2 regions of the Stenotrophomonas sp. YJH_SMC_110 genome follow, and region 2 is predicted to be linked to the other one. Evidence: riboswitches for the same ligand, from Rfam matches in the RefSeq annotation. Region 2 holds a riboswitch; the other holds the start of a gene.
What was found. Region 2 has a riboswitch for cobalamin ahead of btuB (TonB-dependent vitamin B12 receptor). Riboswitches for the same ligand answer to the same signal wherever they lie in the genome.

Region 1: it holds a riboswitch for cobalamin, as region 2 does, so the genes downstream of both, AC5P6H_RS15445 (epoxyqueuosine reductase QueH) here and btuB (TonB-dependent vitamin B12 receptor) in region 2, are expected to answer to the same signal.

What each region holds. Positions count from the first base shown of each region.
Region 1 covers NZ_JCAFSM010000008.1:114,729-124,627, reverse strand. The annotation lists gene AC5P6H_RS15465 (NADH:flavin oxidoreductase/NADH oxidase) at 1-110, shown strand, start outside; gene AC5P6H_RS15460 (LysR family transcriptional regulator) at 114-1,025, opposite strand; gene purU (formyltetrahydrofolate deformylase) at 1,140-1,991, shown strand; gene pncA (bifunctional nicotinamidase/pyrazinamidase) at 2,121-2,765, opposite strand; gene AC5P6H_RS15445 (epoxyqueuosine reductase QueH) at 3,606-4,289, opposite strand; cobalamin riboswitch at 4,451-4,680, opposite strand; gene AC5P6H_RS15440 (nicotinate phosphoribosyltransferase) at 4,814-6,223, opposite strand; gene AC5P6H_RS15435 (bifunctional nicotinamide-nucleotide adenylyltransferase/Nudix hydroxylase) at 6,288-7,337, opposite strand; gene AC5P6H_RS15430 (patatin-like phospholipase family protein) at 7,531-9,423, shown strand; gene AC5P6H_RS15425 (helix-turn-helix domain-containing protein) at 9,556-9,899, opposite strand, start outside.
Region 2 covers NZ_JCAFSM010000006.1:119,552-129,450, forward strand. The annotation lists gene AC5P6H_RS12810 (GAF domain-containing protein) at 1-476, shown strand, start outside; gene AC5P6H_RS12815 (TfoX/Sxy family protein) at 473-835, shown strand; gene AC5P6H_RS12820 (histidine phosphatase family protein) at 927-1,505, opposite strand; cobalamin riboswitch at 1,648-1,870, shown strand; gene btuB (TonB-dependent vitamin B12 receptor) at 1,986-3,827, shown strand; gene gph (phosphoglycolate phosphatase) at 3,921-4,589, opposite strand; gene AC5P6H_RS12835 (class I SAM-dependent methyltransferase) at 4,654-5,445, opposite strand; gene AC5P6H_RS12840 (LysR family transcriptional regulator) at 5,442-6,371, opposite strand; gene AC5P6H_RS12845 (NAD(P)-dependent oxidoreductase) at 6,480-7,118, shown strand; gene AC5P6H_RS12850 (MBL fold metallo-hydrolase) at 7,210-8,121, shown strand; gene dinB (DNA polymerase IV) at 8,380-9,474, opposite strand; gene fabA (3-hydroxyacyl-[acyl-carrier-protein] dehydratase FabA) at 9,666-9,899, shown strand, end outside.

The sequences.
Region 1 (9,899 bases), on a different contig from region 2:
CGCGCTGGCCGTGGCATGCCGCCGCCGCATTGCGCGACAGCGTGGAACCGGCGCCGCAGTACCTGCGCTGCGAGCCGCGCGATGCGCGCGGCGTGTTCAAGGCGCGCTGAGGCTCACACCCGCCAGGCCGGCGCCATGCCGGCCCGCAGGTGCTCGAACAGCGCGCGGATCTTGGCGGTGAAGTCGCGGCGATCGCTGACGCAGAAATAGACCTCCATCGGCTCCGGACGCCACGTGCTGTCGGCGCCGAACACGGCCTGCAGGCGTCCATCGCGCAGGTAGGGCTCGGCCACGAACGCAGCCAACCGCGTGATGCCGGCACCGGCCGCCGCCAGCGACGCCAGCGCATCGATGTCATCGCAGACCATGCTCGGCGGTAGCGCGGCGTCCACACGCTGGCCGTCCTTCAGCAGGCCCCAGCGCAACGGCCGGCCATCGGTGGGGAAGCGGTGCAGCAGCCCGCGATGGCTGCCCAGATCCGATGGTTCCTGCGGGGTGCCATGGGCCTTCAGGTAGGCCGGCGAGGCGCAGAACACGAACGGTACGCGTGCCAGCTGCCGTGCGACCACGCCGTCTTCCAGCTGCGCGCCGATGCGGATGCTGGCATCCACCGCCTCTGGACCATGCTGCACGGCGCGGTCGGTCAGCCGCAGTTCCAGCTGCAGCTGCGGGTAGCGTTGCTGCAGTGACGGCAGCAACGGGGCCATGACGTGGCGGCCGAACGCGCTGCTGCTGGCGATGCGCAGCGGCCCGGCCGGTTCGATATCACCGGAGGTGACCATCGCCTGCGCGCGCGCCAGGTCGGCCTCGATGTGGCGGACCTGCGCCAGGTACAGCGCGCCGGCCTCGCTGAGCGCCAGCTGGCGCGTACTCCGGTTCAGCAGCCGTACGCCCAGATGCGCTTCCAGCCGGTTGATGTTCTGGCCGACTGCGGTGGCGCTGATGCCAAGGATGCGGGCCGCGGCGGCAATGCTGCCGGTCTCTGCGGTGCGGGTGAAGCTGCGGATCAGTTGCAACAGGTTCATGACCGACCAGCTTGCCACGGTGATGGCCAAGTATCGCTTGGGACTGAACCAAGCGGTTCGGTTGCATCGGTGATCATCCGGCTGCTGGGCAGGAAGCTGCCCTACACTGTGGCGATGCGCCCCGATTCCATCCTCACCCTGTCCTGCCCCGACCGTACCGGCATCGTCTACCGCGTGTCCGGCCTGCTGTTCGACCACGGCTGCAACATCCTCGACGCCCAGCAGTTCGGCGATGAGGAAAGCGGCCGCTTCTTCCTGCGCGTGCATTTCGACCGTGACGCCGGCCTGCCGCTGGAGACCGTGCACGCCGCGATGGCCACGCTTGCCGAAGGCTTCGGCATGGACTGGCAGCTGCATGATGGCCGCCGCCGGGCACGCCTGCTGGTGCTGGTCAGCAAGCAGGGGCACTGCCTCAACGACCTGCTGTTCCGCGCCCACAGCGGCCAGCTGAAGGTCGACATTGCCGCGGTGGCCTCCAACCACGCCGACTTCGCGCCATTGGCCGCGTCCTACCAGGTACCGTTCCACCACCTGCCGGTGACCGCCGATACGCGTGCGGTGCAGGAGCAGCAGATCATCGACCTGGTCGAGCGCGAGCGCATCGACCTGGTGGTGCTGGCGCGCTACATGCAGATCCTGTCACCCACGCTGTGCCGCGCGCTGGCCGGGCGTGCGATCAACATCCACCACAGCTTCCTGCCCAGCTTCAAGGGCGCGCAGCCGTACCACCAGGCGCACGCGCGCGGGGTCAAGATCATCGGCGCCACCGCGCACTACGTCACCGAGGATCTGGACGAAGGACCGATCATCGAACAGGACGTGGCCCGCGTTGACCATGCGATGGCACCGCGCGAACTGGTGCGGCTGGGCAGCGATACCGAATCGCTGGTGCTGGCACGCGCCGTGCGCCGCCATGTGGAGCACCGCATCCTGCTCAACGGGCATCGCACGGTGGTGTTCCGGTAATCGCCCATCCCGCGTCCGCCGGGCATGGCCCGGCGCTACCCACGGGTGTGATCCGGTAGTGCCGGCCGCTGGCCGGCAACTGCAGAGATCCCGAGGTTGCCGGCCAGCGGCCGGCACTACCGTTGTGGGTCAGGCGGTCGCGATCCCCGCCTTGCCCAGCGCCTCGCGCACCATCGCGTCGTTGGCTTCGGTCACCGGCCGGGTCAGGTCCCACAGGAACTTCACCCGGAAGCCGGACTTCACCGCATCCTGCGCGCTCCACAGCACGCAGTAGTCGCGGGCCAGGCCGCACACGTGCACTTCGCGGATGCGGCGCTCGTGCAGCCAGCCGGCCAGGCCGGTGGCCGGGCGCTCGCCATCGGGGCCATGGTTCTCGCGGAAGGCGCTGTACGAATCCACCTGTTGGCGCGTGCCCTTGCGCAGGATCAGGTCGGCCACGGTCCAGTCCACGCCCGGGTGCAGCGCGGCACCGGCGCTGCCCTGCACGCAGTGGTCCGGCCACAGCGTCTGCGGCTGCGCGTGCAGCAGGATGGTCTCGAACGGGCGTTGGCCGGGGTGCTGGCTGGCGAACGAGGCATGGTCGGCCGGGTGCCAGTCCTGGGTCGCCACCACGGTGCGGTAGCGGCGCTGCGCCAGCAGATCGGCAATCGGTGCCACCAGCGCATCGCCCTGGTCGCAGGCCAGCGCGCCACCGGGCATGAAGTCCGGCTGCAGGTCGATCACCAGCAGGGCGACATCGGCGGCTACTGCAAGCTGATCGAGTGTTGGCTGAATCACGTATTTCTATGACCCTACACCATTGGACTGGTATTCACTAGATGATTTCGTCACGAAAAATGCACTAGCGCTTTACATCTGCAGGCGGTTCAGGATAAGCTGCAGGCTGGATAAAAAAATCCACCCCGGTCTCATTGAAGCGACCGAGGGGCTCTTTAAAGCATTGATAAATAAGAATTTAGGATCTTGGACGCTGCAACGTCTCAGAGCCTAAATCAGGTCCGAGGCGTAAGGAGTTGCGGGTGTTTCACTCTATGCGTCGCTCGTTCAGTCTTCATTCAGACTTTCGCTTGGCAGCGGGTTTGATTGGAACAATCCGGAAATTATAACAGCTTGTCAATTGATTTGGGCAGTTGTTGTTCGGTTCCTGGATTGGATGGACGGATCGGTCCCAGTAGGCACCCTCCAACTCAATGGAGGTAGCCATGTCGAATTCTCGTCCGAAGACGGTGTTCGTACGCAACTACTCTCGCTTCCGTTTCGGGAAGTGGGAGAGCGTATGCAAGCACTGGCGCTCGGCCCCAGGGGCTTAAGCGTCATACCTCACGAGGGGGGGGCTTCCCCCCCTCGTGAGGTACTTCGAGACATGAGCGACACAGCTCCTTCCGTCCACACTAAAAAGGAATAATCATGACTAGCAAGTCTTCTTCAAAAACTACGGCCCATAGAAGCTCGGTATCTGGTCGCTTTGTCACAGAGCGCTATGCCTTGAAGCATCCAAGCACCACCCAAGGTGAAAGAAATCCGAAGCCGTCACCCAAGAAGTAATTAAGGAAAGAGCCCGCGATCTTTGATCGCGGGCTCTTTAATTTTTGGCGTCTCTAGCGAAAGAAGTCGCTAGTCCTTGAGGGGCCGTGGCTCATCTCCGTAGTACAGCAGGCCGATCCTGATCCGTTCGCGCCCGTTCTCGCGGCGGTGGCGGTTGGCATCGCGCAGCGAGTACACGCAGCCGCAGTATTCCTGCTGGTAGAACTGCTCGCGCTTGCTGATCTCGATCATGCGGCTGGCACCGCCGCCCTTGCGCCAGTTGTAGTCCCAGTACTGCAGGCCTTCATAGCGCGAGGCGGCGCGGATGCCGCAGTCGTTGATCTGCGCCATGTTCTTCCAGCGAGAGATGCCCAGCGACGAACTGATGGTGTCGTAGCCGTGCTCGTGCGCATACAGCGCGGTGCGCTCGAAACGCATGTCGAAGCACATCGTGCAGCGGATACCGCGTTCGGGTTCGTTTTCCATGCCCCGCGCACGGCTGAACCAGTTGTCGGTGTCGTAGTCGCAGTCGATGAAGGGAATGCCGTGCTGCTCGGCGAAGCGGATGTTCTCCTGCTTGCGCAGCTCGTATTCCTTCACCGGGTGGATGTTGGGGTTGTAGAAGAAGATCGCGTAGTCGATCCCGGAGGCGGTGATTGCCTCCATCACTTCGCCGGAACAGGGCGCGCAGCACGAATGCAGCAGCAGGCGCTTGCCGTCGGCGGGCAGGGTCAGGGTGGGGCGTTGGAGCTCGGTCATCGTCAGGTACCGCATGGACCGCCGGCAACGGCGGTGGCCCATGCATCAGCGCGTGGGTGAACGGGTCTGGCCGGATACCGTGAACAGGACGCGCGCGGCCACACCGCCTGCACGCGCAGGACGACGACGGCCCCGGCAACCTCCCCGCGGAGATTCCAGGTCGAGTCAGGGGACGGTCGTGTCCCCCGGCCGGGGCCGGTATTCGGGCTGATGGACACGGGCCGCAGCCCACCTACTCCCTGCCGCTTCCCAGGCGCGAGCCCAGTGCTGTTGGCAGGATTCGTTTCCATTCACCGCTGCGGGGCAGCTCCGGAATGGACGCGCGAGGCGCCTTCACCGGATTCCCGTTTAAATCCCTCCCCGCGCCGCAGCGATGGGAGGGATACCTTCGGCGTGTGCAAGGTGGACCTGTTGGTGGCGCCGGTCAAGAGCGCAGGGGTCAGAACCCGCTACGCTGCAACGGGATCCGACCCCAGCGGAAGGAAGGGGTCGGATCCCGCTGCCACGCAGCGGGCTCTGACCCCGGTCGGGATACACCTTCAATGCCCCACGGCCGCCCGCGTGCGGATGTCGTCCAGCCGCTGGTCGTGCAGCAGGCGGCCGTTCTCCCACACGGTCACCATTGCGTCCTCGAAGCCGTCCGGCAGGGTGTCGTCGCCGTTGGCCGGCAGCGGCACCGTGTGCAGGCTGCCATCGTCCAGGCGGCGCAGCAGGCGCATGCGGCCACGCTTGCTGGCCTTGCCGGCGTCGGTGACCGGATCCTTGTAGACGTCAATCCACCCGCCGTCCACCCGCGCCGCCGAGCACTTCAGTGCGAACTTCTGCGTATCGCGGTCCAGCCGCTGCAGCAGCGCACCGCCCATGCCGAAGGCTACGTTGTCGGCGGCGTAGCCGTCGTCGGTGATGCGTTGCAGGATGGTGCGGATGGTATCCGGGTTGATGCCATCGCCCTGGATCACCCGCACGTGGTTGAGCACGCGGTAGCCCTTGCTGTTGAGGGTGTGGCCGAAGGCTTCATCCAGCCGGCGCAGGCTTTCGGCCACCACCTCCACCGGGTCGCCCGAGTCGGGGCGGATGACCAGGGTGGCGCCCGAGGCGATCACGTCATCGCGCAGGGTGGTACCCCAGTGCTCACTGATGGCGCGGTAGATGTCATAGCTGTCCGATACCACCGCCACGATCGCACCGGGCGTGCCGAACTGGCGCAGCATGTTGCGGTAGGCGTCCACCTCGCGCTCGCGGCCCCAGCTGGTGATGGTGCTGTGCTCGGCGGCGGGAATCGAATAGCCGGCCATCGGCGCGTGATAGTGCGCGCGCGCCAGGCACAGCGCCGATACGGTATCGGTGCCGAGGAAGTTGACCAGGTGTGCGGCACCGCCCAGCGCGGCCGATTCCAGGCTCGATACACCGCGCGCGCCGAAGTCGTGCAGCTTGAACGGCAGCTGCCCCTGCGGATCGTCGCTGGTCTGCTGCAGGAACGCGGCGATGGTCTGCCGTGCGTGCCAGCTGATGGTGGCCACGGTGACTGGATACCACACCCGCAGCAGCAGCGTTTCCAGGTACGACGGCACCCAGAACGCGGCCGGATCGGTCGACTCGATCGTCATCAGTGCTTGGTGGGTAGGCACCACGCTGCCCTCGGGCACGGCGCGGATGCGCACCGGCAGGTGGCCGCCAAGCCGGTCGACGATATCGCGCCAGCCGGCCTCGTTGAACGGTTCGCCATGCGCGGCGAACACCGCAGCAGCGTCGTCGATGTCGGCGTGGGTGACCGGCCGTGCCAGCGCGTCCTTGAGGATCGCCTGCAGGCCGAAGAACACCGTGCGATCGTGCAGGCCGCCACGTGATTCGACGTAGAAGAACGTGGCATCGGTACCCGGCGGGTACTGCAGCCAATGGCTGGCCTTGTAGCTGTCGGTGTTGAGGAGAAGATTATCGAGGTAGTGCATGACGGAAGCTCCTTCGCGTCGGGTGGCACCGGCGGTCTATCCGCCAGTGGGACAGCCGGGCCGGTCAGCCGCGGCCGAGGAAGTACTCCAGGATGTGCAGGTGGTCTTCGAACAGTTGCGGGCCCATGTCCAGTGCTTCACTCACCGGTATCCAGCGTGCCTTGTCGGCATCGTCGCCACCGCGCACCGGCGGCAGCTCGCCGGCCGGAAACTCGAAGTGGAAACCGTGGGTGATGGTGCGGCCACGCTGGCTGCGGTCCGGGTGGTCGAACACCTGCTGGCCCTTCAGCGACCCCTTCAACACCGGCAACGGAATCTTCAGGCGGGTTTCCTCGCGCAGTTCGCGCAGGCAGCTGTCGAGCAGGCTCTGTTCCTGGCCGACGAAGCCGCCGGGCAATGCCCACAGCCCCTTGCCGGGTTCCGAGCGGCGACGCACCAGCAGCACGTGGCCCGAATGCACCACCACCGCATCGGTGGTGACGAAGGTGGGCGCGTAGGGCGCATCCTTCCAGGCGGCCTTGTACTGTTCGATGAAGCGGTACTCGGCCACCAGCTGGCCATACGCAGGCGCACTCTTGCGGAACGCTTCGAGCATGTCGTACACCGGCGCCGGCACATTGCCACGCAGCATCAGCAGCGCGCCGTGGAAGTCGACGTCGCCGGCCTCGAACAGGTAGCGCCGCAGCTCGGTGGCCGACAGGGTGGCGGTGTGCTGCACGTCCACCAGTGGCCACTGCGGGAACTCGCGCAGGTAGTAGCTGGATGCATCCTTGTCCATGCCGATCAGGCCCACCCTGGCATCGGCGGCGGCACCGTCGTTGCGCAGGGCGTCAGCCACCTGGCGCTGCACGTTGGCGATCCACTGTGCTTCATTGTACAGGTGGTCACGCAGCGGGCGGATCAGCAGACGGTCGGTGTGGCCGTCGAGGGCCGCCTGGATCATCACGGCGCGTTCGGCCACGGTCCAGGGATTGCGCAGGCTGCGGGGGGTATCGGCAGAGCCGACCAGGAAGATCAGCTTGCGGGCCCGGCTCAGGGCCAGGCGGGCAACGGCGGCGTGGCCGTTGTGGAAGGGCTCGAATCGCCCGATGAAGACGAGATAGTCGAATTCCATGAGAATCCCTCATGTCGTTGTGGCAGCCGCGGGTCTGTCCCTTGGCTTGCTGCAGATGCTACGCCGATGGCGGGGCGGGTCAAGCCTGCAGCCGTGCCTTCTGCTGAACGGCGCATTGCGTGCGCGGACTGCGCCGTTGTTCTCAGGCCCTGAGAAGCCCCTGCGCCATACTGCAACCCACGCGGCGGACGGCATGCTCGGGGGCAAGACAGTGGCGGACAAGTACTGCGATCTGGTCATGAAAGGCGGCATCACCAGCGGCATCGTGTACCCCAATGCGGTACTGGCGCTGGCCCGCGAGTATCGCTTCAAGAGCATCGGCGGCACTTCAGCCGGCGCCATTGCGGCAGCGGTGGCGGCTGCAGCGGCCTGCGGCGATCGCCGCCAGCAGGCCGGCGAGCAGCTGCCCGGCGATGCAGGCTATGGCGGGCTGTCGGCGGTGTCGGCACAGCTGTCCCGGCGCGGCTTCATCTACAGCCTGTTCCAGCCGGCGCGCGGCGCGCGCGCGGCCTATCGGCTGCTGGTGGTGCTGACCGGCAATGCCCGCCTGCCGCACAAACTGCTGTGCCTGGCCGTTGCGGTATTCGAGATCGCGCCGCTGGAAGTGCTGGTGTCGCTGGCACTGCTGCTCGGCCTGGGTTGGTGGGGCGGTGGCTGGAGCGGCGTGGCCGCCACGCTGCTGCCATCACTGCTGTGCGCCTACGGTGCGGGTGTGGCCGGTGCCGCGCTGCGGGTCGCGCGGGTGGCGCGCCGCAACCTGCTGGGCCTGTGCAGCGGCCTCAGCCGCGATCCACGCAGGCCGGCGCTGACCGAGTGGTTGCATGAATGCCTGCAGCAGCTGTCCGGCAAGCCGCTGGATGCACCGTTGACCTTCGCCGACCTGCACGATGCGCCGCGCTACGCCGGTGAGCCGGACAGCCCGCATGCGATCAGCCTGCAGATGATCACCACCTGCATCTCACACAATGAGCCGCGCACGCTGCCGCTGGGCGGTGCGCAGTTCTGGTTCCTGCGCGAGGAGTTCGAGCAGCTGTTCCCCGCCAGCGTGGTGCAGTGGCTGGTGAGCCAGGCCGGCCCGCCGCTGGAGGTGGACGGGCGGCAGTACTACCACCTGCCACAGGGCCCGAAGCTGCCGGTGCTGGTGGCCACGCGCATGAGCCTGAGCTTCCCGCTGCTGATCAGCGCGGTGCCGCTGCATGAACCCTCACGCCGCGAACGACGCTGCGAACCGACCGCCCCCGCAGCCGACCAGGAGCACAACGTTGCCGACAGCATGGAAGGGCTGACCAGTGCCGGGCAGACCTGCGGCCCGGTGATCACCGCCTTCCGCATCTGCTGGTTCTCCGATGGCGGCATCAGCAGCAACTTCCCGATCCATCTGTTCGACGCCGCGCTGCCGCGCTGGCCGACCTTCGCCATCAACCTGGTCTATCCACAGCACGCCGAAGCGGTGAGCCGGGGCAGCGGCGGCCGCCAGGCGCTGGAACATGCGGTGTTCCTGCCCACCGAAAACCGCCACGGCTGGCAACGGCATTACCAGTCCATCGCCACGCCACTGGCCGCAGCCGAGCTGGGTCGTTTCCTGTTCGCGGTGGTGGCGACCATGCAGAACTGGCGCGACCTGCTGCAGGCGCGCGCACCGGGCTACCGCGACCGCATCGTGCACGTCAGCCTGCAGGGCGACGAGGGTGGCATGAACCTGGACATGCCGCAGGACGTGCTGACCCGCATCGCCGACAAGGGCAGTCTGGCCGGTGCGCGCTTCTGTTCGTTCTCGTTCGAGAACCACTACTGGATCCGCTGGCGCAACCTGGCCTCGGCCTACCAGCGCTACACGCTGGAAGTGGCGCGCACCGATGATCCGGCGCAGCAGGTGCTGGCCTACCGCGCGGCGTACGCGATGGTCGCCAGCGGTCAGCCGACGCCACCGTCGTACAAGCTGGGCTCGGAAGACAAACGGCTGGCCTCGCAGCAGTTGTGGGGCTTGATGGTCGAGCAGGGCCGCACCTGGGAGGACCTCGGCCCGGACCTTACCGACGGCGCACCGCGTCCGCTGCCGCAGATGAAGGTGACCCCGATCTACTGACCCGATCCTGCGGTCGAATCGGGGTCAGATCCGTTTCCGCAGGAAAACGGATCTGACCCCGCAGTGGTTGCTGCTCTTGCCGGCCAGCGGCCGGCACTACCACGGGTGCAGGGCGCAGCCCTGCAGAACCCCCTATCGCCCCGGCAACTGCGCGAACGCGCGCTGCATGCAGTCCTCGCGCGGGCACACCCGGCACCCCGGGCCGATCGATACCGAATTGCCCGGGCTCTGCACATCCAGCCCCAGTGAATACACCAGGCGTTCGGCATGCTGCAGGTCGCAGCCCAGCGCCACCGCGAAGGTCTTGCGCGGTTGGCCATGGCCGACCGGGCCACTGCTGACCTGCCGCGCCAGCCAGAAATGACGGCGGCCATCGGGCATGCGCGCGGTCTGGGTGAGGATGCGCCCGGGTTGGTTGAACGCCTCGTAGACGATCCACAGCGGGCACGATCCACCCACCTGCGAGAAGTGGAAAT
Region 2 (9,899 bases):
CCAATGCCTCGCTTACCGGCAGCAAGCCGGAACAATACGCCCAGCTGCTGGAACAGGCCCGTGGCCTGGTCTACGCCGAGTCCGACCGCATCGCCAACGCGGCCAACCTCTCCGCACTTGTCTACCACGCCCTGCCCGACCTGAACTGGGTGGGTTTCTACCTGTACGACGGCACGGAGCTGGTGGTCGGCCCGTTCCAGGGCCTGCCGGCCTGCGTGCGCATCCCGCTGGACAAGGGCGTGTGCGGTGCCGCCGCCAGCCAGCGCGTGACCCAGCGCGTGGACGACGTCGATGCCTTCCCCGGCCATATCGCCTGCGATTCGGCCTCGCGTTCGGAACTGGTGGTGCCGCTGCTGCGCGGCGATGAACTGATCGGCGTGTTCGACATCGACAGCCCGAAGATCGGCCGCTTCGATGCCGATGACCAGGCCGGCCTGGAAGCCATCGCCCGCGTGTTCGTCGAGGCGCTGGGATGAGCGCACCGAAGCTGCGCAACATCGGCCCCAAGAGTGCAGCGTGGCTGCGCCAGGTCGGCCTGCGCAGCCGCGAGGACCTGGTTGCGACCGGCGCAGTCGGCGCCTTCGTCAAGGTCAAGCGCGCCGGCTTCAAGCCCAGCCTGAACCTGCTGTACTCGCTGGAAGGCGCGCTGCTGGACTGCCACTGGCAGGAACTGAGCGAGCCGCAGCGTGAGGCGCTGGTGCAGGATTACGAAGCACGCATCGCCGCGCATCCGCTGAAGGCGGCCGGCCCGGCGTCGGGTCCGGTGCATGAGCAGCGCTTCGATGCCGACGATGACGCGGAAGACAGCGTGACCGAGGATGCGGACGAGGATTGACCGCACCGGTAGTGCCGGCCGCTGGCCGGCAACTGCGTGGTCTTTTCAACATTCCTGAGACTGCCGGCCAGCGACCGGCACTACCGATGGGTTACGGCTGCTGCAGTTCCAGCAGCTCGCCTGCCAGCCCGGCTTCGCCACGTTCCAGCCGTACCCGCAGGCGCGTGCCGTGGTCGATGCGCAGTGCCCAGCACAGCGACATCGGCAGGCCGCAGACCTGCGACAGCACCATGCGCAGCGGGCCGCCATGGCTGACCACCAGCGTTGGCACCGGGTCGTCATCATCGAGCAGTCGATCCAGCGCGCGCGCGATACGCCGCTCGAAGTGGCCCCAGCTCTCACCGTTGGGCGGTGGGTATGCATGCGGATCGGCATGGAAGGCCGCCAGTGCATCCTCCGGCAGGTCGAACAGCGACTGCCCGTCCCAATCGCCGAAATCCAGCTCTTCCCATTCCTCCTCCGCTTCCACGTCCAGCCCGCGCGGGGTGGCCAGGGCCATCGCCGTGTGCAGCGAGCGCAGCCGCGGCGAACTGATCACCCGTTCCCAGGGCTGCGCAGCGTAGGCGTCGACCAGTTCCTGCGGCAGGCGGGCCAGCTGCGGTGGATCGCTGCGGCCATCGAGGAACTCATCGCGACCGTTGCCGGCATGGCGGACCAGGTCGAGGATCATGCGTGCGTCCTGTACAGGCAACGCGGGAACAGCGGAAAACGGGCGGACATCGGCAACGGCACCACGGGATCGAGGGACCATTCTAAGGGCACAGCAAAGGCAGTCGGGTACGCTCGACGCTACGGGCCGCCTGCGATGCCGTAGACTGCGCGCACTTCCAGGTGACCTGCGGCCACGGCCGGCAGGTTGAAACGGGAAGCCGGTGACGCGTGAATCCACGCCAGGCCGGCGCTGCCCCCGCAACGGTAAGCACGTCAGTTCCAGGCAACAACGCCACTGTGCCGCAGGCATGGGAAGGCGCCTGGACGGTGGCCTCGCGCCACCCGGCGGCAAGCCCGGAGACCGGCCCGGAAGCCTCAGGTCGCGGTGCGGTGGGCATGGCGCTGGATGACCGCAGCCTGCGCTGCGGCGTCGGCGCATGCCTGCCTTCGCGGCTCCTCCCCTTCGCCACGCGGGCGTGCGTGGCACCTGGAGTCCCCCATGAAGCTGCAGTCCCGAATGCTGTCCCTGACCGTGCTGGCCGCCCTGCCCGCGCTGGCCCAGGCCGCCGATGACACCACCGCGCTCGACCAGATCCTGGTCACCGCCACCCGCACCCCGATCGCCCTGCAGGACAGCATCGCACCAGCCCAGGTGATCGACCGCGCGCAGATCGAATCCAGCCAGGCCACCTCGTTGCAGGAACTGCTGCGCGGCCGCGCCGGCATCAACCTGACCAATGCCGGCGGGCTCGGCAAGCAGAGCTCGCTGTTCCTGCGCGGCACCAACTCGGGCCACACCGTGGTGCTGGTCGATGGCGTGCGCATCAACAGTGCCGACCTCGGCCTGGCCATGTACCAGGACCTGCCGCTGGCGCAGATCGAACGCGTGGAAATCGTGCGCGGCCCGCAGTCCAGCCTGTACGGCGCCGACGCCATCGGTGGCGTGATCCAGATCTTCACCCGCCGCAACCAGGGCGATTTTGCTCCGCACTTCCAGCTCGGTGGTGGCAGCAACGGCCTGCGCGAAGCCAGCGGCGGCATCGGAGGTGGCACCGAACGCGGCTGGTTCGGCGCCGACATCGCCTACCAGCATTCCGATGGCGTCGATGCCTGCCGTGGCTCGGCGACGCTGTTCACCGGCTGCTTCGCTGACGAACCCGACCGCGACGGCTACCGCAACCTGTCCAAGAGCCTGCGTGGCGGCTACACCTTCAACGACCAGTGGAATGTGGAAGGCAGTGCGCTGCGCGCCGACGGCAAGAACCACTACGACGGCTATTACAACTACTCGGAAACCCGCCAGCAGGTGCTGGCCGGCAAGGTGCGCTACACCCCGTCCGGGCGCCTGGCGTTCACCGCCAACGTCGGCCGCAGCGACAACGAATCGGACAACTTCGGCGACTTCGGCGCACGCGGCAGCGCGCAGACCCACCGCGACAGCGCCTCGCTGCAGGGTGACTTCACCTTGACCGGAAGCCAGCTGCTGAGCACCGGCGTGGACTGGAGCGAAGACAACCTGGATGGCAGCAGCGCGGGCTACCTCGTCGACAGCCGTCGCAACACCGGCGTGTTCGTGCAGTACCAGGGCCGCTTCGGCCGCCATCAGCTGCAGGCCAGCGCACGCAACGACGACAACCAGCAGTTCGGCAACCACGCCACCGGCAGTCTCGGCTGGGCAATGCAGCTGGACCACGGCCTGCGCGTCAATGCCAGCTACGGCACCGCCTTCAAGGCACCGACCTTCAGCGACCTGTACGACCCGTGGAGCGGCGTGCCGACGTTGAAGCCGGAGAAGTCCAAGAGCGCCAACCTCGGTGTTTCGCAGCAGGGCCAGGGCTGGCATTGGGGCCTGGACGTGTACGAGACCCGCATCGATGACCTGATCACCTACGATGCGTCCACGATAAAAATGCAGCAGGTGGAGAAGGCGCGCATCCGTGGCGCCGAACTGACCGGTGGCGTGCTGCTGGCCGGCTTCGACCTCAACGCGCAGCTGAGCTACACCGACCCGCGCAACCGCACCCATGGCAGCACCCAGTTCGACAACTGGCTGCCGCGCCGTGCACAGCAGACCGCGCGCCTGGACGTCGACCGCCGCTTCGGCGATTTCCGCGCCGGCCTGACCGTGCAGGGTGCGGGCAAGCGCTATGACGATGCCGCCAACGCGGTGAAGGTCGGTGGCTACGGCACGCTGGACCTGCGCGCCGAGTACGCGCTGACGCCGGCGTGGTCGCTGCTGGCACGTGCCGCCAACGTGTTCGACCGCCGCTACGAGACGGTGGCGTGGTTCAACCAGCCCGGCCGCGAATACCAGCTGAGCGTGCGTTACCAGCCGAAATGAAGGCGCGCGCCGGGCATCGCCCGGCGCCGATCTACTGTAGAGCCGAGCCCATGCTCGGCTCACGCAATGAAGCAGCCGAGCGTGGGCTCCGCTCTACACCCGAACGCCCGCGGCCAACCCCGGCAACTCACGCAGGTCGTCAATCACCGCCACCGCCTGTGCGGTGGCCAGGTCCAGGCCACGCGGATAACCGTAACGCACCAGTGCGATCGGCATGCCTGCCTCTTCGGCGGCGCGGTAGTCGGTCAACGAATCACCCACCATCAGGCAGGCATCCACCGCCAGCCCGAAGTGCGCAGCGATGTGCCGCAGCGGCTCACCGCTGGGCTTGCGCTGCGGCAGCGAATCGCCGCCCAGTACCAGCGCGAACGCATCACCAATGCCCAGGTGTTGCAGCAGTGGCGGCACCAGCGCTTCGGGCTTGTTGGTGCAGATCGCCAGCGGAACACCGCGTGCACGCAGCTGCATCAGCGCTTCGGCCACGCCATCGAACAGGCGCGGGCTGCGCAGCAGGCACTCACGGTAGTGCACCATGAACACCGGCATCACTTCGGCCAGGTCGACCTCACGACCCGCGGCGTGCACGGCCTGCTCGACCAGGCGGCGCACACCGTCGCCGATCCAGCCCAGAACCGTGGCTTCCGGCACGCGTGCCATGCCGATGTCTTCCAGCGTGCGGTTCAGTGCTTCGGCGATATCAGCTGCGCTGTCGACCAGCGTGCCATCTAGGTCGAACACGACCAGCGGATAGGGATACGACAAGGGACGGCACCTGCACGACGTGGGGCCGCCCATTGTACGCCGCTGGTTTCTGCGCCGATCCGCCTCAACCGATCCGGCGTGCGCGGGTGGCCAGGAACGTGGGCAGGTAGCGGTCGATCAGGAAGCGCGGCTGCGGCTGCCAGTCTTCCATGAAGCGATCGATGACGAACCCCGCATCCAGCTGCCCGCCGATCAGTTCGGTCAGGCTGTGGCCAAAGGTCAGCGCATCGCCGCGGCCGAGTTTCGCCTCACGTTCTGCGGCGGGCAGGTCTTCCAGGTCCGAATAGGGAATGGCGTACTGCGGCCGGATCAGGCCCTGCGCATCGAGCTGCGGATCGCGCGCGCCGACGAACAGCACCGGGTTGTAGAAGCTGGCCATCAACATGCCGTCGCGCGCCAGCACGCGGCGGCATTCGGTCCACACCGGGCGCACGTCGGGTACGTACAGGTTGGAGATCGGATGGAACACCACGTCGAAGCTGTCGTTGGCGAATACGTGCAGGTCGCGCATGTCGCCCTGCACCGTGCGCAGCTGCAGGCCATCGCGCGCCGCCACGCTGCGGTCCTGTTCCAGCTGCCCGTCGGAGAGATCGAACACGGTGACGTCGGCGCCCGCAGCGGCCAGCACCGGTGCCTGCTGGCCCCCGCCCGAGGCCAGGCACAGGATGCGGCGGCCACGCACATCGCCCAGCCAGTCCAATGGCAGCGCGCGTGGGGTCAGATGCACCTGCCAGCGGCCTTCGCGCGCGGCGGCAATGGTTGAACTTTCCACCGGGCGCGACCATTCGCGCACTTCGCTGGCCTGGCGGTCCCAGGCAGCACGGTTGTGGTCGATCAAGGCCTGTCCATGGTTCATGTGTTCTCCTTGCCCGGTGGGCGCCAATCCAGATCCTGGAAGGCCGGGCTGGCGAAACACTCGGCCAGGTAGTCCAGGAATCGCCGCATGATAGCGGGCTGCTGTCGCCGTGACGCGTACACGGCATGAATGCCGAGTTCGTCCAGGCTGAATTCGGGCAGCAGTTCGATCAGCTCGCCGGTACGCAGCAGCGGCGCCACCTGGTAGGTCGGCAGCATGGCGATACCGGCACCGGCCCGCACCGCCTCCAGCAGCAGCGAGGCCTCGTTGGCGCTGATGTTGCCGCCCACCGCCACCGACAGCGAACGGCCGTCTCGGTGCAGCTGCCACAGGCTCTTGCCGACGTAGTGGTGGGTCAGGCAGTTGTGCGCGGCCAGATGCTCGGGAGCAGTCGGCGTGCCGCGTGCCTGCAGGTAGGACGGCGTCGCGCACAGCACCGAGCGGCAGGTGGCCAGCCGCCGCGCGATCAGGCTGGGATCGATCTGGCGCGCGATGCGCACGGCCAGGTCCACCCGCTCCTCCACCAGGTTCACCGTGCGGTCGACCAGCAGCAGCTCGATGCGTGCCGCCGGATGGCGCGCAACAAAGCCGGCCACCGCCCGCGCCAGGTGGCTCTGCCCGAACGACACGCTGGCAGTCACCCGCAGCGTGCCATGCGGCTCGGGATCATCGCTGGCCAGCTCGCCCTGCAGTTCCTCGCCGATCGCCAGCATCTGCCGGAAGCGCGCCAGCGCCGCCTCGCCGGGCCCGGTCAGACTGACCCGGCGCGTGGTCCGGTGCAGCAGGCGTGCGCCCAGCCAGCCCTCGACCTCAGCCAGGTAGCGGCTGACCATCGCCCGCGACATGTCCAGCACCTCTGCCGCCGCGGTCAGGCTGCCGCGCTCGGCCACCTCGACGAACACGGTCATGGCGGTCAATCGGTCCATATGCTCGATCCATGCAACAAACAAGCACGTTATACGCTGTTTTTCGAGCGACTGCAGCGGCCTAGAGTGGCGCCATTCCCACCCCACAGCGCCCCACGGAGTCCTGCCATGAAGATCGCCCTCGTTGGTTCCACCGGCAACATCGGCCGCCAGATCGCCCGCCACGCGCTGGCCCGCGGCCACGAACTCACCGTCATCGTGCGCAGCGCGCAGGACCTCCCGGCCGAGCTGGCCGGTGCCCATCCGGTGATCGCCTCGCTGGATGACCAGGACGCGCTGGTTGCCGCCATCGCCGGCCACGACGTGCTCGCCAGTGCCTACGGCCCGCGCCCGGGCGATGACATCGGCCGCGTCGGCGAGGTCGCCGCGCAGCTGGCGGCTGCCGCGCGCAAGGCCGGCGTGCCGCGCCTGGTGGTGGTTGGCGGTGCCGGCAGCCTGGAAGTCGCACCCGGCGTGCAGCTGGTCGACACCCCCACCTTCCCGGAGGCCTACAAGCCGTACGCGCTGGCCCACCGCGAGGCGTTCAACCGCCTGCAGGCAGTGGACGACCTGGACTGGACCTTCTTCTCGCCGGCCGCCGAAATCGGCCCGGGTGAAGAGCGCGGCCAGTACCGCGTGCAGCCCAAGGCGTTCCTGGCCGATACCAGCGGCCACAGCCGCATCAGCTACGCCGACTATGGCGCGGCGTTCGTCGCCGAACTGGAAGCGCACGCGTATCCGAAGCAGATCATCACCGCAGCGTATTGATCCACGCACGTCCCATGTAGAGCCAAGCCCGCGCTCGGCTCTACGCGAACATGCAGCCGGGCATTGGCCCGGCTCTACACAAGGAATTCCCATGCGTACCGCTGCCCTGCTGCTTCCCCTCGCCCTGGCCGCCAGCTTCACCAGTGCGCCGCTGCTGGCCGCACCGGCCACCACGGCGCCGGCGGCGGCGACGAAATCCCAGCTGCACCTGCAGACCTTCCATCCCGGCCCGCAGGCAATGTTCTCGGTGTCCTCGGTGCTGATCGAAGGCCGCCACGACGGGATCCTGGTCAATGCGCAGTTTGGTGCCAGCGATGCGCGCAAGCTGGTCGAGCTGATCCGCGCCAGCGGCAAGCAGCTGACCACGATCTACATCAGCCACGGCGATCCGGACTACTACTTCGGCCTGGCCACCCTGCAGGACGCCTTCCCGCAGGCACGCATCGTCGCCACCGCGCAGACCGTCGCCCACATCCAGCAGACCCAGGCCGGCAAGCTGGCCTACTGGGGACCGAAGATGGGTGCCGACGTGCCCGCGCGCATCGTGCTGCCGCAGGTGCTGGATGGCGATGCACTGCAGCTGGAAGGCCAGCGCCTGCCGCTGATCGGCCTGGATGGCCCGACCCCGGACCGCACGGTGCTGTGGGTGCCGTCGCTGCGCGCGATCGTCGGTGGCATTCCGGTGGTAGCCGGCGAGCACGTGTGGATGGCCGACACGCAGACGCCTAAGTCGCATACCGACTGGCTGCAGACCCTGCAGCGGTTGCAGGCACTGAAGCCGAAGGTGGTGGTGCCGGGGCATTACGCGCCGGGTGCCGCACTGGATGCCAGTGCGCTGCGCTTCACTGCGGACTACATCCGCGCGTTCGATGTCGAGACGGCAAAGGCCAAGGACAGTGCGGCGCTGGTGAAAGCAATGCAGTCGCGCTACCCGAAGCTGGACGGCGTGGCATCGCTGGAGCTGAGTGCGAAGGTGGCCAAGGGCGAGATGCAGTGGCCATGAGGTAGGGCGCTTTCTTTTGCAGGGCTGCGCCCTGCACCTGCAGAGGCAACAGCAAAAGCAACAGCTGGCTATCCGTGGGAGGGCGAGGTGGGTCCGGTTGCGGGGGACGCCGTGAATCCGTCCATGGAGGCTCGGTCGCGCCATCCATGGCGCTCACGCCCCCGCAACCGGACCCACCTCGCCTTCGACAGATCTCGGCAATCTGCTGGGGTCGGATCCCGTTGCTGCGCAACGGGCTCTGACCCCACTGTTTGATGATTAGGTATCTGTGGGATTGATCATGTCGTGCTCGAACAATTCCCCCTGCACCACGGCCTCCTTTTCGCGGAACCCACCCAGCCCGACGCCGACCAGGCGGTAACGCGTCTCCGCCGGCAGGTCGACGCGGGCGCGCAGGGCCAGTGCGATGTCGCGCAGTTCTTCCATCGATTCCGGCGGGCGCTCCGGGGTGAAACTGCGGGTGAGGATGCGGAACTGCGCGGTCTTCAGCTTCAGCACCACGGTGTGGCCGACGCGTTCGGTCTTGCGCGTGGCATTCCAGGTCTTCTCCGCCAGCTGCACGATCGCCTCGCCCAGGTCTTCCAGCAACAGGTCCTCGGCAAAGGTGTCCTCCGAGGAGATCGACTGCACCTGCTGGTCCGGTTCCACCGGCCGCTCGTCGATGCCGCGTGCACGGTTGTACAGGCTGCGGCCGAAACTGCCGAACGCCTCTTCCAGGTCGACCAGGGACCACCGCCGCAGGTCGCCGCAGGTGACGATGCCACGCGCGGCAAGTTTGCCTTCCATCACCTTGCCGACGCCGGGCACCCGGTTCACCGGCAGCGGCAGCAGGAACGCGTCCACCCGCTGCGGTGGAATCACGAACTGGCCATCGGGCTTGCGCCAGTCCGAAGCGATCTTGGCCAGGAACTTGTTCGGCGCGATCCCGGCTGAAGCGGTCAGGTTCGTCTCCTCGCGGATCTGCGCACGGATGGTGCGGGCGATGTCGGTGGCCAGTTCGATGCCGCTCTTCGGCTCGGTCACGTCCAGGTAGGCCTCGTCCAGCGACAACGGCTCGACCAGGTCGGTGTGGCGCAGGAAGATCTCGCGTACCTGGCGTGACACCGCCTTGTAACGTGCAAAGTCCGGCGGCACGAAGATCGCGTCCGGACACAGGCGTTCGGCGCGCAGCGCCGGCATCGCCGAACGCACGCCGAACACGCGTGCCTCGTAGGACGCCGCACACACCACCGAGCGCGCGCCGCGCCATGCCACAACCACCGGCTTGCCGCGCAGTGACGGATCGTCGCGCTGCTCCACCGACGCGTAGAACGCGTCCATGTCGACGTGGATGATCTTGCGCAGTCGGGTCATGTCAGGCGGAAAGGGCGGGGGCGTGTCGAACGGGCCACACGCCGAAGTATGGTCGTTGCACATCAACAGGATGCGCGTATTCCATTGAAAACACTACGGTTGCGTACGGTTGAAATGTTTGATCGGCGCAGTTTCCACGGGCATCCTCGAACGCTTGTTTCCCTGTTTCCCCGCTTCCAGGATTGTGCTTCATGACCCGTCTCCACGCGTTCAACCGCGAACAGCTGCTGGCCAGCGCACGCGGTGAACTGTTCGGCACCGCCGCCGGCCGTTTGCCCAACGATCCGATGCTGATGTTCGACCGCATCACCGACATCCACGAGGACGGCGGACCGCACGGCAAGGGCATGGTACGCGCCGAGCTGGATATCCGCCCGGACCTGTGGTTCTTCGGCTGCCACTTCATCGGCGACCCGGTCATGCCC